3 regions of the Aureimonas sp. N4 genome follow, and region 3 is predicted to be linked to each of the others. Evidence: riboswitches for the same ligand, from Rfam matches in the RefSeq annotation. Region 3 holds a riboswitch; each other region holds the start of a gene.

Region 1 (5,151 bases), on a different contig from region 3:
GAGCCGTTCGGTTCAGCCGAGACGCACGCCCTTCGACTGGCTGACCCATGACGAAAGCGAAGTGGACCGCTACATCGCGGACCCGCTTTGCGGATGGACGCCCACCATTTCCATGGTGGAAGACATTCTGAACTGGCAAAGCGCAGGGGCCAGTGTGACTCCGCTCGGCGATCTGCCCCATCGCCTGCCGATCCATTGTCTGGGGGGCAGCGAAGATCCGGCCACCGCGAAAGGCGCTGCGGTCCGATCGCTCGCCGCTCGCCTGGAGCAAGCCGGCAGTCTCGATGTGCATTGCCATGTCGTGCCGGGCGCACGGCACGAGGTGCTTCTGGAGATCGAGCCAATGCGCAGCGAAGCCGTCAAGCAGCTGCGCGCCTTTATCGATCGCTGCCTTTTGCCGAGCGGGCAGCGGCGTCAGAAAATCGCCTGACGGCCTGCCCTGCTTTTCGGCACGTCACGTCAGTCGGAGCAATAAAGAAGATCGCCGCCCAGATGGCAGCGGCCGATGCGCAGTTCCAGCGCCTTGTTCTGGTAGGAGTAGATCACGCGGTCCAGCGTCAGAATCGCTGCCTCACCGCTCAGACCGAACGCGGCTCGGTCCTCGTCCTCCGCCGTCGCGCTGGCAACTTTTTCCACCTTGTAGGTCGCGATGTCGTGCCCCATCCAGCGGCTTTTCGACAGCTGCACCATTTCGGCCGGGCTCATCGTTGCCGTGGCAGCGGCGACGCGGAGATAAACCGTTTCGATCAGAAACAAGCGCCCGGCATAGGTTCGACGACGTTCGAAGGTCAGGACCGGCACACGCTCCGATAGACCCAGGCGATCCGCGATCGGTGCCGGCGGAACAGCCAGGTCATGGCCCGACATGGTGACGTCGCCCGAGACGCGATTGCCCGAGCGATCGAGAATGTTGGAAAAGCGGCTGCGCGTCTTCTCCGCCTCGTAATCCACCACGACCGTGCCGCGCCCTTGATGGCGTTCCAGCAGTTTGTTTTCGGTCAGGATGTCGAAGGCTTTGCGCACCGTCCCCAAGCTGATGCCGAGCGATCGCGCGATCTCCGCTTCGTTCTCGATGAGTTGGCCGGGCGCCCAGGTGCGGGACACGATACGCGAGACGAACTCGTCCGCCACCTGCTGATAGAGCGGCCGGGTGTTGAACGATTTCGCGACCGACATCTACGTCCCCTGATAGATAACCTATGCAGGAAACATGCTTTAGGTTGCATGAAAGATCAACTAAAAAGTGCAAACCGCTGGCTAATTAGTTGCATTCAGGTTGCATCGACATGTCATCTGCGCGTGATGGCCAACCATTCCCGGACACGCGCCTCCGGTTCGGCGTGCAGGGTGATGTCTGTCACCACGGCCGCGCTATCCGCCCCATTCTGGAACACCGCATCGGCGCGCTCAGGCCGGAGCCCACCGATAGCCACCAAGGGAAGATCGCCGACGCGCTTGCGCCAGATCAGCAGACGTTCCGGCGTCTGCGGCGCCCAGGGCATCTGTTTGAGAATGGTCGGCCAGACCGGACCCAGCGCCACATAGTCCGGCCGGGCCGACAGGGCGGTTTCGAGTTCGGCCTCGTCATGCGTCGACAGACCGAGCTTGAGTCCTGCCGCACGGATCGCTGTCAGATCGGCCTCCGCCAAATCCTCTTGGCCCAAATGCACGAAATCCGCGCCCTCCTCGGCCGCCAGCCTCCAGTGATCGTTCACGACGAGCTGGCATCCATGGGCCTTGCAGACCGCCAGCGAGCCGCGAATCTCCCCGCGCAGGCGGGCATCCGGCATATCCTTGGCGCGAAGTTGCACGAGCTTGACCCCGAGCGGCACGATCCGCTCGATCCAGGCGGCATCCGGCATCACGGGATAGAAAGCATCGAGCACGAGGCGAGAGGCGCTCATAGAACCGCCTTTCCGAAAACGGGTGTCGAGGGCGCCGCCATGTCACGCGGCTCCATCGCGCCCGCTTCGAAGCTGAGCCGCCCGGCTTCCACCGCCAGACGAAAGGCGCGTGCCATCGCGACCGGATCGCCCGATGTGGCAACGGCGGTGTTGAGAAGAACCCCATCATAGCCGAGTTCCAGAGCCTCGGCCGCGTGGCTCGGCCGGCCGAGCCCTGCATCGACGATCAGCGTCACGTCGGGGAACTGCGCGCGCAGCGAGCGCAGCCCATAGCGATTGTTGAGCCCGAGACCCGAGCCGATCGGCGAGGCCCAAGGCATCAGCACCTCGCAGCCCGCCTCGACCAGCCGTTCGGCTACAACCAGATCTTCGGTCGTGTAGGGCAGGACGCGGAAGCCTTCGCCCGACAGGATGCGCGCGGCTTCCACCAGACCGAAGACATCGGGCTGCAGCGTGTCGGCATGGCCGATCACCTCCAGCTTGACGAGGTCGGTGCCCAGAAGCTCGCGGCCCATCCGCGCCGTTGTCACCGCTTCCTTGACCGTGTGGCAGCCGGCCGTGTTCGGCAGAAAGGCGACGCCGAGCGCGCGCAGCTCGTCCCAGAAGCCGGGCCCGCGCGGCGCGCTGAGATTCTGCTCGCGGCGAAGCGACACGGTGACCAGCGCCGGCTCGGCCGCGCGGATGGCCGCCTGCATGATCGCCGGCGAGGGATAAAGCGCCGTGCCCAGCATCATGCGGGAGGAGAAGGTCCGATCGTAGATGCGCATCGCGTCACCCTCCCTGCATCGGGCTGAGAAGTTCGATCCTGTCGCCCGCCGTGAGCGGAGTGTCCGCCCGCTCGCCGCGCGGCACGAATTCGCCGTTGAGCGCGGTCGCCACCGCTTCGGGCTCTACACCGAGTTCCCGAAGCAGCGCATCGAGCGAGCCCGCCTCGACCTCGCACGGGTTACCGTTCAAATGCAGGATCATGCGGCCTCCATGAGGGATAGTGCGGCGCGGGCCGCCTGCCCGGAAAGCTCGGGCGCCAGGAGAAACCCATGGCGATAGAGCCCGGTGAAGCAGACATGGCGTCCGCTCTGCGTCACGCGCGGCAGATTGTCGGAAAAAGCCGGGCGGCAGGCAGCGCCCGTTTCCAGGATTTCGGCTTCGGCAAACCCCGGATGCAAGGAGAAGGCCGCTGTCAGAAGCTCCACCGCCGAGCGTAGGGTGATCGGCCCGCCGCGCTCGCTTTCGATCATGGTCGCGCCGATCATGAAAACACCGTCCTCGCGCGGCACGATATAGATCGGCCAGCGCGGATGCAGAAGGCGAACCGGCCGGGCCAGACTGACGTCGCGGCTGCGCACCAGCACCATCTCCCCGCGCACGCCGCGAAGACCCGGCGCATGGGCCTTGAGACCTCGGCAGTCGACGACGGTGTCGCTCGACAACGCGGCAGGTTCGGCCTGCGAGCCCCAGAGAAACGTACCGCCGAGATCCTGAATGCGCCGAACGAGGGAGGCCATGGCTTGGCGCGGATCGAGATGCGCTTCGTCTTCGAAGAACAAGCCCTGGCGAAACCGCCCGGCGAGATCGGGCTCGAACGCGGCAATGCCGTCCGCATCCAGGAGGCGATGAGCCTTGGTGCGGGCGGCGAACTGGCGGAGATCGGCCGCATCGCGCGGTGCGGCCAGAACAAGCGTTCCCCGCCGCTCGACCGGCACCCGGTCCGCCCAGAAGTCAATGCCGCGCAGACCCGGCTCGATGATGGCGGGGTCCGCCGTCGCCGCCTCGCAATAGGGCGCGAGCATTCCCCCCGCGAGCCACGAGGCCGCGCGCTGGCCGAGTTCCGTTGCGGCCTCGTGCACGACGACGGACCGCCCCTCCTCGGCCAGCCGAACGGCCGTCGTCAGCCCGGCGACACCGGCACCCAGGACATGGATCACCATGCGCGCGAACGAGCGTCCGAAACGAAAGAGCGTTGCGTCGAGGTCATCATCGTCTCCGCCAAAGCGCGAGCCGCTCGCAGGACGGGAGCGGAACGCTCGCTCCAACAGGTTCACGCGCGGCGTCGGCCTCTTGGCCGAGCGGTGCATCCCTGTCGGAGGCGCAAACGCTCCATCCCTACGCCAGTGCGAACTGGATCAGGTTCGTGGGGTCGCCGGATCGTGCTCCGGCCTCTCAGTTCCGCTGCTGGAACTCCCCCTGGATGCTTCTCAGGGTAAGCGTTCGGCTGGCTCTGTCAACTCATCGCCATCGGACGGTTCCGAAAGCTGCCCGTGGTCATCGGCAAAGATCGGCCCTTTTGCGCCCGGCGCATCCGGCCCGATGGAGAGGACATGATCGGCGATCGCCTGCGCCGTCACCTCGTCGCCATTGACCACCGTATCGGCGCCCGCATCGATCAGGCGTTCGCGCTGTTCGCCGGAATGAACGCGGGCGGTGATGCGAATATCGGGGTTGGCGGCGCGCGCCGCCGCGATCATCGCGACAGCCTCGAAACTGTTGGGAAAGGCGAGCACCAGGTCCCGCGCGCCGGCAATATGCGCGGCGTCCAGCACTTCGGGCTTCACGGCGTTGCCGACCACCGTTTCGAACCCGGCCGCGCGCACCCGCGCCACACGCTTGTCGGCGTCCTCAATTACAAGAAAGGCGCGGCCGGCATCGGCCAGCCGCCGTGCGATCTTGGAGCCGACGCGGCCATAGCCGACGAGCACAAGATGATCGCTCAGCTCCGTGCGGCGCAGCGCGCCGTCCTCGATGGCCACGCTGCCACTTGGGATATGCGTCTGCTTCTCGCTCGTCTCACCAAAGGTCGTATCCTTCCCTTCTTCACCGCCGCCTTCCTGAGCCGAGCGGCCCTCCGCCTCTCGCCAGCGATCGACCCAGGCGAAAAGAAAGGGATTGAGGACGATCGACAGGATCGCGCCGCCGAGAATCAGGTTCTTCGCCTCGGGCGGCAGAATTTTCAGGTTCAGGCCCAGCGTGGCGAGGATGAAGGAGAACTCGCCGATCTGCGCCAGCGAGACGGAAATGGTGAGCGCCGTCGAGGTCGGATGACCGAACAGGCGCACCAGCGCGAAGGCGACGAGCGACTTGCCGACGACGATGATTAGCAGCGTCGCCAGCACCGGCAGCGGATCGGAGATCAGCGAGGCCGGGTCGAACAACATGCCGACCGAGACGAAGAACAGAACCGCGAAAGCATCCCGAAGAGGGAGCGAATCTTCGGCCGCGCGATGGCTGAGCTCCGATTCGCTCATGATCA
Region 2 (5,151 bases), on a different contig from region 3:
CGGACGGTGGGCTTCGGCCCGCCGCAGCATTCTCGATAAGGCTTGCACCTCCGCGGGCCAGCATGTGAAACGGGTCTTGAGCGCACTCAAGGCCCGTTTTTTCATGTCCGACCGTCTCGATCGCATCGTTTCCGCCGCCCTTCGCGCCGGCGCGGCCATCATGACGATCTATGACGGCTGCATCGAAGCTGAGACCAAGAGCGACGGCTCTCCCGTGACGCAAGCGGATCGGCTGGCGGAAGCGATTCTTCTGGAAGCTCTCGGGGCCGACTTTCCGGATATCCCGGTGATCGCGGAAGAAGAGGCGGCGGCCGGGCGCATTCCCGATGTCGGCGAGCGCTTCTTTCTGGTGGACCCGCTGGATGGAACGCGCGAGTTCATCGGACGCAATGGCGAGTTCACGGTCAATGTCGGGCTGATCGAGGCGGGCGCGCCGCGCCTTGGCGTCATCTATGCCCCTTGCCTCGGCCGCGTTTTTGCAGCCGATGGCGCGTCGTGCTGGCAGGGCGAGGTCTTGGATGGCGCCATCGTAGAGCGCCGCGCCATGCGGGTCCGAGCCGCACCGGCCGAGCCCGTCACCGTCGCCAGCCGCTCTCATGCAACGCCCGAAACCGCGCGCTGGCTGACGCGTCATGCCATCCGGCATGTCGCCTGTCGGGGCTCCTCCCTGAAATTCTGCCTGCTCGCCGCCGGGGAGGCCGACCTCTATCCGCGCTTCGGTCGGACGATGGAATGGGACATCGCGGCCGGACACGCGATCCTGCAAGGAGCAGGCGGCCTCGTCACGACACCGGAGGGAGAGCCCCTGCGCTACGGCAAGCGCGACCAGCATTTTGCCAATGGCGATTTCATCGCGGTGGGAGACCCCGCGCTTCTGACGCTTTTGCGCTAGCGCATCCCAGCTGCGGCGGGCACGCCGGGTCGAGGGTTCGATCGACCAAAATTACGGCGAGCGTCAGGCCAACGCCCAGACCGCAAGGCCCGCCCAGAAGCTGGACGAGATGGCAAGACCGAGGAGAATGCCGCGCGCCGGCGCCAGGCGTTCGCGCGCATCCGAGACATCGCGTTGCGACAGATCGATCGTGCCGGTCACCAGTTCAGCCTGGAAAGGGATCATTTCGATATCTCGCTGCTATCCGCCATCGACCCGCCCCTCGCATCTCGCGCGAAGGGCCGATCCGGCGTCTTGTCTGCAAGACATTAAAAGCAGTGCTTGAAAGGAAGCTTGCGGCAATCGCTCAAATTGCGCCCAATTGACGGAAGCGACGTCAAAAATCCGCAAATGAGAGAATGTAGACAATAAAGGATAAACTTTTGCCGCGAGTCGGTTGCCGCCTTGCATCACCCAACGTACAAAGCCCTACCCATGCTGCACCGCAACGCGGCAGGGACCCTGACGACGACAGCGCCAAGAATGGACCCAAGACGATGGGCAACGTGCCGCCGCTCGAAAGCACCGCTTCGAACCTCGCTGTGATCGGAACCGGCTATGTCGGCCTCGTGTCCGGCGCTTGTCTCGCCGAAGCCGGGCATCACGTCGTCTGCGTCGATCAGCTGCAGGCGAAGATCGACATGCTGCGCGCCGGTGCCATCCCGATCTACGAGCCGGGGCTGGATGAGGTGGTTCGGCGCAATGTCGAGGCGGGTCGCCTGCGCTTCACCACCGATCTGGCGGAAGCCGTGGCGGACGCGCAGATCGTCATGATCGCGGTGGGCACCCCCACTCGCAAGCTCGACGGCAATGCCGACCTTCAATATGTCTTCGCCGCCAGCCGTGACATCGCCCGCGCCCTGACCCATCCCGCCGTCATCGTCACCAAGTCCACCGTGCCGGCCGGCACGGGGCGCGAGATCCGGCGCATCATCGAGCGCGAGAACCCCTCGCTCGATTTCGACATCGCCTCGAACCCCGAGTTCCTGCGCGAAGGCAACGCCATTTCAGACTTCATGAAGCCGGACCGCATCGTCGTCGGCACGGAGTCGGCGCGCGCGAGAGACGTGATGGAGGCGCTTTACAAGCCCTTCACCGCCCAGGGCTTCGAGCTGATCTCGACCGACATCGTTTCGGCCGAACTTATCAAATATGCCGCCAACACGTTCCTTGCCACCAAGGTCTCCTTCATCAACGAAATGGCCGACATCTGCGAGAAGGTCGGCGGCAACATCGCCGACATTTCGCGCGGCATGGGGTCCGACAAGCGCATCGGGCGCGCCTTCCTTCAGCCGGGGCCGGGCTATGGGGGCTCCTGCTTCCCGAAGGACACGCTCGCGATGGTGCATATCGGCGAAAAGGCGCTGAGCCCGGCGACGATCGTCGAAGCGGTCATCGCGGTTAACCGCGCCCGGCCGCACCGCATGGTGGCCAAGGTCGTGGCGGCGGCGGGCGGCGATGTGCGCGGCAAGACCGTAGCGCTGCTTGGCCTCACCTTCAAACCCGAGACCGACGACGTGCGCGACAGCGTGGCCGTTCTGGTGGCCGAACAGCTCGCCGCCGAGGGGGCGATCGTGCGCGCCTACGACCCGCAGGGGATGGGCCATGCCCGCGAGCTTCTGGGCGAGGCCGTCCACTATGCGCCGAGCATGGACGCCGCGCTGGAGCGTGCCGATCTCTGCGTGATCGCGACCGAGTGGCGGGAATTCTCCGAGCGCCCGCTCGCCGATTACAAGCGCGTGCTCGCCGTGCCCATGATCGTCGATTTCCGCAATGTCTTCTCGCCGGCCGAGGCTGCGGCCGCCGGGCTGGGCTATATCTCGATCGGCCGCGCGAGCGTGCCCGCGCCCGAGCTTCTGCCGGCCTGACCATCCCTGCCCCACATCCGGCCCGTCATGGCGGGCCGGTTGACAAAGCCGGGAGAGGCCGGCATCACTCATGCCATTCCGAGGGGTGCGCCTGATGGCGCTGAGATGGCGAAAGCCGAACCCTTGAACCTGATCCGGGTCATACCGGCGTAGGAACGGGAATGGGCGACGCTTCAGTCGTCTTGGCACCTTCTTCGCTTCGCTCCGGATCTCTTGCGGCCCGTTCGGGCCTGAGGAGATCGCATGGGTTTCATTCGACTGAACGCCACTGAACCGCCCTCGCGGCCGAGTGCCGATGCAGGTTCTAGCGCTTGCGCGAAGCCGAGGGCGCGGGTCCCTCGGCGCAGGGACCCAGACAGTCCGCGAGGCCATGGCGCGGTACAGTCGGCGCTTCGTCTCCGCGCCTTCCTGCTCTGGGCCTCCCACAGTTCCTTGTCTTGCCACCCGCCTCGCGAGGCCTGAGGCCATGCGCGCGCTTCGCGCCACGCTGTTCGGACTTCTGGCGGTTCTTCTGATCTGGGCGGGCTTCGTCGCGCTGGCCGCGCCGCCGCCCTATATGCTGCCCTCGCCCGCGCGCGTCGCCACAACGCTTTGGGCGCGCTCCGGCTTTCTTCTGGCGCAGGGCTGGCTGACGCTAGTGGAGACGATCCTCGGGCTCGTTTTCGGCGCTTGTGCCGGCGCGCTGGCGGGGCTCGGCACCGTGCTCTGGCCGCGTCTCGGCCGTGTCGCTTGGCCGCTGCTCCTCGTGCTTCAGGCCATGCCCGTCTTCGCTCTCGCGCCGCTTCTGGTGCTCTGGTTCGGCTTCGGGCTCGTGTCCAAGGTCGTGATGGCGGCGCTTGTTATCTTCTTTCCCGTCGCCTCCGCCTTTGCCGACGGGCTGCGTCGCACCGAGCCCGAGCTTCTGGACGCCGCAGCCCTGACCACCGCCACCCATTGGCAGACGCTGCGCTTCGTTCGCATTCCCCTCGCCCTGCCGGCCCTCGTCACGGGCCTTCGCGTCGCCGCCCCGCTCGCCCCGCTCGGCGCGGTGATCGGCGAATGGGTCGGCGCGTCGGGCGGGCTCGGCTTCGTGATGATCCAGGCCAATGCCCGGATGCAGACCGATCTCATGTTCGCCGCCCTCGCGCTTCTGGCCGCCATGACGCTGGCGCTGCGCGCGCTGGTGGACGAGTTCGCGCCGCGTCTCGCCCCCTGGGCGGCCGAAAGCGGCCCCTCACCCTTTCCCTCCCTCCTTCGAAGGAAATCGTCCTGATGCGTTCCCTCTTCGCGGCCGCCGCCCTTGCGGCCTCGCTTCTGGCAAGCCCCGCGCTCGCCGCCGACAAGCTGACCGTGCTTCTGGAATGGTTCGTCAACCCCGACCACGCGCCACTGGTGATCGCCAAGGAAAAGGGCATTTTCGAAAAGCACGGGCTCGATGTCGATCTGGTGCCCCCGGCCGACCCCTCCGCGCCGCCGCGCCTCGTGGCCGCCGGGCAGGCGGATGTCGCCCTGCACTACCAGCCCAATCTCATGCTGGATCAGGCCGGCGGCCTGCCGCTGGTGCGCTTCGGCACACTGGTCGAAACGCCGCTCAACACGGTCGCGGTTCTCGCCAACGGTCCGGTGAAGAGCCTGGCCGATCTCAAGGGCAAGCGCATCGGCTATTCCGTGGCGGGCGTCGAGGAAGCGCTTCTCTCCGCCATGCTGGGCTCGGCCGGGCTGACGCTTGCCGACGTCACGCTCATCAATGTCAATTTCGCGCTGACCGCCTCGCTCGCCTCCGGCAATGTGGACGCCACGATTGGCTCCTATCGCAATTTCGAGGCGACGCAGATGCGCCTCGAGAAGCATGAGGGCCGCTTCTTCTACCCCGAGGAAAACGGCGTCCCGGCCTATGACGAGCTGGTCTATGTCACGCGCCGCGATCTCCTGAACGATGCCCGCCTGCCGCGCTTCCTCGACGCTGTGGAGGAGGCGACGCTCTACCTCACCAACCATCCGGACGAGGCGCTTCAGCTCTTCCTGAAGGCCTATCCCGATCTGAACGACGAATTGAACCGCACCGCCTTCGCCGACACGCTGCCGCGCTTCGCCAAGCGCCCCGGCGCGCTGGACACGGCGCGCATGGAGCGTTTCGCCGCGTTCCTGAAGGACAAGGGCGTCATCACCGCCGTTCCCCCTGTCTCGGATTATGCGGTGGAGCTGAAGCGATGATCCCGGTCGCGCTCACCATTGCGGGCTCGGATTCAGGCGGCGGTGCCGGCATTCAGGCCGATCTCAAGACCTTCTCGGCGCTCGGCACCTTCGGCACCAGCGTTCTCACCGCCGTCACCGCGCAGAACACGCGCGGCGTGACGGCGGTCGAAACGCTGA
Region 3 (5,151 bases):
TGACATCTCGAACAAGCATCCCACGCACACCTTCACGATCCCGCATTTCGACCTGCGTAGGATCTACGAAAAGTGCGATTTCGCGATCTCGCAGGAAGAGACGCGCTACTTCCTGTGCGGCGTCTTTCTGCGCCCGATCGCCGGCAAGCTGGTGGCGACGGCGACGGACGGGCACCGCCTGTCGCGCCTCGAACTCGACATGCCGGACGGGGCCGGAGACATGCCCGGCATCATCATCCCCGACCGCACCGTCAGCATGTTCCGAGAGTTGGGCGATAAGGAAGACCTGCCGATCGAGGTCGACCTGTCCGAGCGCTATATCCGACTGCGCAGCCCCAAGCTGACGATCTATTCCAAGCTCGTGGACGGCACCTATCCTGACAGCGAGCGCATCATCCCGCGCGGAAACAATCAGGTCGCGATCGTGGAGCTGGACGCCCTCATGGCGGCGATCGACCGCTTGCTGGTGCTGACCGAGAAGGACACCCGGCGATACCGGATGGAGTTCACGGCCGGTCAGATCACCCTGTTCTCCAAAGGCGACAACGGCGAGGCCGAAGACACGATCGACGCCGCCTGCGACTTTGACCTGACGGTCGGCTTCAACGGCAAATATCTCCAGGACATGTGCAAGACCATGGTCGGCCCGAAGCTGCGCCTGGAGATGGGCGACGCCAGCGCCCCGCCGCTCATTCGCGACGAAGGCGACGACACCCGCGAAATCGTTCTCATGCCGATGAGAGTGTGAGCATGGCGGAACGCGCTCAAGACAAGCTCTTTCTGGACGACAAGGAAATCGCCGCCCGCCTCGGCGTGAGAGCTGCGATGTTTCCCAGCATCGCGCAGGTGTTGGAGAAAGACGGCTTTCCCCGCCGCGATCCGCTGTTCGAGGACAAGCGCTATTGGCCGGCTTGCCGGTCCTATCTCGACCGCCGCCAAGGCGTCCGTCAGGATGACGACGGGGCCTTGCCCCTCAATCCTGATGGAAAGGAAAACTGGTCATGAAAGGAACGCCAGGGCTAAAACGCCGCCGCCGAAAGGACGGCGAAGCCCTCTATTGGGTTGCCTCTGCGATCTCGCGGCAGGCAACCTCCTACCCCACGCCGACGATCCGCATCCACGCGACCGACCCGGCCGAGATCGCATCGCTTTGCCAGCGCTACACGGCAGAGCTTTTGGAGTGGATCAGCAACGACAGGGGTACCAAGCCCAAGCGGTTTGACGGCACGATGCGCGGACTAATCACGGTCTATCGCAAAAGCCCCGACAGCGCGTACCAAGACCTTAAAGCCAACTCGCGCGGCATGTACGATGAATCGCTTGACCTCTTGGAAAAGACGGTCGGCACCCGCCAGCTCGCCCGTCTCAGCGGGGCCGACTTCCGTCGCTGGTACAAAAAATTCCGCGAGCCCGCCCCGCCGAAGAAACCCGGCGAGCTGCCCGGCCCCGAGCGCATCCGACGTGCCTTTAAGGCGATGCAGCTTGTTCGGATCGTCATCAAGTTTGGCGTGACCGAGAATATCCCCGAGTGCGTCCGACTGGCGACGATCCTCGAAAACATGCGCTTCGAAGCGCCGCGAGCCCGTGAAGCCTTCGTGACCTTCGCGCAGTCGTCCGCCATCATCGCCAAGGCGATCGAGATGGGAAAGCCGAGCATCGCTATCGCCCAAGCGCTCCAGTTCGAGCTGACCCTCCGGCAAATCGACGTGATCGGCTACTGGACGATCGTAGAAGACGGCAGCAAGGCCGGCATCGTCTACCTCGGCCGCCGTTGGTCGGGCGGCCTCCTTTGGAACGAGATCGACGCGGACGGCATCCTGCGAAAGCGGACCACCAAGACCGGCCAGGAGGCCGTCCACGACACCAACGCTTACCCACTCTTGGCCCAGGTGCTGGCCCTCATCCCGCCAGAGAAGCGGATCGGCCCCATTATCACGAAGGAAAAGACGGGACTGCCCTATCGCTATCGGGACTTCGCAAACATCTGGAGACGGGTAGCGACCGAGGCCGGCGTTCCCGAGACGACCTGGAACAGAGATAGCCGTGCCGGAGGCGTGACCGAAGGCACAGACGCGGGCGTCGATCTGGAAGCCATGCGCCACCACGCGAATCATTCTCAGATCGCAACGACGGCCCGCTACAGCCGCAAAACGCTCAGCAAGACCCGCACCGTAGCATCAGCGCGCGTAGCGGCCCGCGAGCCCTCTAAGAAGGCTTAGGAACGCCTTCGGGAACACCGTAGGAACGCCTCACTAGGCCAAGCAGGCTAAAGCACTGAATTCAAAAGTGATCCCAATAGGATTCGAACCTATGACCCCCAGATTAGGAATCTGGTGCTCTATCCTGCTGAGCTATGGGACCCTGCGTGTGTTATAGCTGAGGGGGAGCGGTTGGCCAAGGGTGGCGGGGTGGTTTCAGCGGCGGGTCGGGTCGGCCTGCAGGAGAAGGATGGTGCGTCCTCCTTCGAGGCCGATGCGGATGGGGCCGGTGGCTTCATTGGACTGGGTGAGGATCGAGGCGAAGGGCACGTCGACGCGGGTCAGCGGGAAGCGCGCGCCCTCGATCGACAGACCCTCAAGATCGGAGAATTTCAGAAGCGAGAACTGAGCGCCGGGGGCTGCCGGCACGTCCTGCCAGCCGGGGCGCAGCGGCAGGGCGCGCTCGATACCGTCGAAGAGTTCGATGGTGAGGCCGGCCTCCGCCTCGCGCAGGGCGATCACGAGATGCGAGAAGGCGTGGTCGCTGCGCCCGCCCAGCGCACCGACCAGAAGCAGATCGTGCCCTCCCCTCGCCTTGGCGGCGTCGATGGCGAGTTCCCCGTCCGTCCGGTCCTTGTCCCGCGGGAAGGTCTCGCGGGGAATGGAAAGACCACGTAGGGCGAACGGCAGCTCGGACGGAGCGGAATCGAAATCGCCGATCCAGAGTTCGGGAAAGAGGCCCAGCGCGGCGGCATGTTCGATGCCGCCATCGGCCGCGATGACGCGCCGGCCCGCAAGGGCCTCGCGAAGCTCGGAGTTCGGCGCGATCGGCCCGGCGAGAAGAATGGCAAAGCGACTCATATGGGTCTGCATAGGGCGCAAGCGGCCGGGATGCCAGTGGACGAATCGAGCCCTCCCTTGCCGCCTCTCTACGCAACCTCTAGATAAAAGGCGCTCACACGGGGTGCCCTTCCAGGGGCTGAGAGGCGACGCGCCAACCCGATGAACCTGATCCGGCTCGTACCGGCGGAGGGATGGGGAGCGCCGGGGCCACGGCCCCAGCCCGTCCCGTTCGTTCGAACTTTTGGAGAACGGGATGTCTCACCTCAGTTCAGAACCGGGGACAGAACCTTGCGGCGGAGGAGCGGCGAGGGATTTGCGTTGCGGACTAGGTGCCGAGCGGAGCCGATGCAGCGCAGGGCCAAGCATCGGCAACGATGATCGGGGGCGCAAGGACCCGGCGGATCGACCCGCAGGGTTTTGGCCCCGGCTCTTAGCCGGTCTCTGCCTCACGCTGGCTCTGTCGGCGGCCTCCAGCGCCTTCGCGCAGGATGGCGCCAAGCCCGTTCTCACCGTCTATACCTATGAAAGCTTCGTGCCGGATTGGGGGCCGGGGCCGAAGGTCAAGACCGCGTTCGAGGCCGAGTGCGGCTGCGAGTTGCGTTTTGTCGGGCTGGAGGATGGCGTCGCCATTCTCAACCGGCTGAAGCTCGAGGGCGAGACGACGCAGGCCGATGTCGCGCTGGGTCTCACGGCCGAACTCGTGCCGGAATTCAAGAAGACGGGTCTGTTCGCGCCGTCGAATGTCGATCTGTCGCCGCTCGCCATTCCCGGCGGCTTTTCGGACGATGTCTTCGTTCCCTTCGACTATTCCTATCTCGCCTTCGTCTATGACACGCAAAGCGTGAAGACGCCGCCGACGAGCCTCGACGAATTGGTGAACGGCGATCCCGACCAGAAGATCGCGATCGAGGACCCGCGCACCTCCACGCCCGGCCTCGGGTTTCTGCTCTGGATGAAAGCCGTCTATGGCGATCAGGCCGAGGAGAAATGGCGCACGCTCTCGCGCCGCATCCTGACGGTGACGCCCGGTTGGAGCGAGGCCTATGGCCTGTTCACCAAAGGCGAAGTGCCGATCGTCCTCTCCTACACGACGTCCCCGGCCTATCATCAGATCGAGGAAGGCACCGATCGCTACAAGGCGGCAAGCTTTTCCGAAGGGCATTATCTCCAGGTCGAACTCGCCGGGCGGCTGCGCACATCGAAGCATCCCGAACTTACCCAGCGCTTTCTTGCCTTCATGCTGACGCCGGCCTTCCAGAAGCTGATCCCGACCGGAAATTGGGCCCTGCCCGCCACCAAACCGGCCGAGCCTCTGCCGGCGGCTTTCGAGACGCTGGTGCAGCCCACCAAGCCGCTCGCGATCGATGCCGAGACGGTGGCCGCGCAGCGCGAGACCTGGACGAGCGAATGGCTTCGCGCGCTCGGCCGCTGAGCGGCACGAGCGCCGGCGCGCTGGTGCCCGAACTCCTTCGCGTTGCCACGCGGGGCAAGAGACCGGCATGAGCGACGCGACGCCGGGCGGCACACTTTTTCTGTCACGAGCCGAGCAAGGGCGGCGGCGCGGCGCAGCCTTGGCGGCGCTCGCGCTGGTCTTGGTGTTTCTGTTCGCACCATTTCTGGTGCTCGGCGTCTCCTCGCAGAGCACTGGAACGGCACTATCGAGCCTGACGGATTCCTATCTTCTGGGCGTCATCGGCTTCACGCTGTTTCAGGCCCTTCTCTCGACTCTTCTGTCGCTGCTCTTCGGCGTTCCACTGGCGCTGGCGCTGCATCGAAGCCGCCTGCCGGGGCGCGTCCTTGTCCTGCGCCTGTTTCTTCTGCCGCAGGCGCTGCCGACGCTGGTCGGGGCGCTCGGCCTCGTCACCGTGTTCGGTCGCAACGGCGCGCTGGCTGACGCCTTCGTGTTTCTAGGCCTGCCCCGCCCGTCCATCTATGGGTTGACCGGCATTCTCGTCGCGCATGTCTTCTTCAATATGCCGCTGGTGGCGCGGGTGGCCTTGGGCGGGCTTCAGAGCGTGCCGGCGGAAAGCTGGAAGCTGGCCGGTCAGTTGGCGCTCTCGCCGCTCGCCGTGTTTCGGCTGCTGGAAGCGCCGGCGCTGCGCGCAATCCT

What was found. Region 3 has a riboswitch for thiamine pyrophosphate ahead of thiB (thiamine ABC transporter substrate binding subunit). Riboswitches for the same ligand answer to the same signal wherever they lie in the genome.
Region 1: another riboswitch for thiamine pyrophosphate. It lies ahead of AUL28_RS08140 (FAD-dependent oxidoreductase); the one in region 3 lies ahead of thiB (thiamine ABC transporter substrate binding subunit).
Region 2: another riboswitch for thiamine pyrophosphate. It lies ahead of AUL28_RS02330 (ABC transporter permease); the one in region 3 lies ahead of thiB (thiamine ABC transporter substrate binding subunit).

The regions. Positions count from the first base shown of each region.
Region 1 covers NZ_BBWS01000025.1:47,731-52,881, reverse strand. Annotated here, with positions in the region: gene AUL28_RS08165 (alpha/beta fold hydrolase) at 1-430, shown strand, start outside; gene AUL28_RS08160 (GntR family transcriptional regulator) at 460-1,176, opposite strand; gene AUL28_RS08155 (thiamine phosphate synthase) at 1,290-1,904, opposite strand; gene AUL28_RS08150 (thiazole synthase) at 1,901-2,671, opposite strand; gene thiS (sulfur carrier protein ThiS) at 2,676-2,873, opposite strand; gene AUL28_RS08140 (FAD-dependent oxidoreductase) at 2,870-3,946, opposite strand; TPP riboswitch at 3,988-4,099, opposite strand; gene ybaL (YbaL family putative K(+) efflux transporter) at 4,100-5,151, opposite strand, start outside.
Region 2 covers NZ_BBWS01000006.1:193,801-198,951, reverse strand. Annotated here, with positions in the region: gene cysQ (3'(2'),5'-bisphosphate nucleotidase CysQ) at 104-892, shown strand; gene AUL28_RS22490 (hypothetical protein) at 956-1,117, opposite strand; gene AUL28_RS02335 (UDP-glucose dehydrogenase family protein) at 1,429-2,799, shown strand; TPP riboswitch at 2,871-2,972, shown strand; gene AUL28_RS02330 (ABC transporter permease) at 3,266-4,051, shown strand; gene AUL28_RS02325 (ABC transporter substrate-binding protein) at 4,051-4,992, shown strand; gene thiD (bifunctional hydroxymethylpyrimidine kinase/phosphomethylpyrimidine kinase) at 4,989-5,151, shown strand, end outside.
Region 3 covers NZ_BBWS01000047.1:10,728-15,878, reverse strand. Annotated here, with positions in the region: gene dnaN (DNA polymerase III subunit beta) at 1-748, shown strand, start outside; gene AUL28_RS15715 (hypothetical protein) at 751-1,005, shown strand; gene AUL28_RS15710 (hypothetical protein) at 1,002-2,219, shown strand; tRNA gene AUL28_RS15705 (tRNA-Arg) at 2,288-2,361, opposite strand; gene AUL28_RS15700 (thiamine diphosphokinase) at 2,415-3,059, opposite strand; TPP riboswitch at 3,149-3,250, shown strand; gene thiB (thiamine ABC transporter substrate binding subunit) at 3,493-4,473, shown strand; gene AUL28_RS15690 (ABC transporter permease subunit) at 4,541-5,151, shown strand, end outside.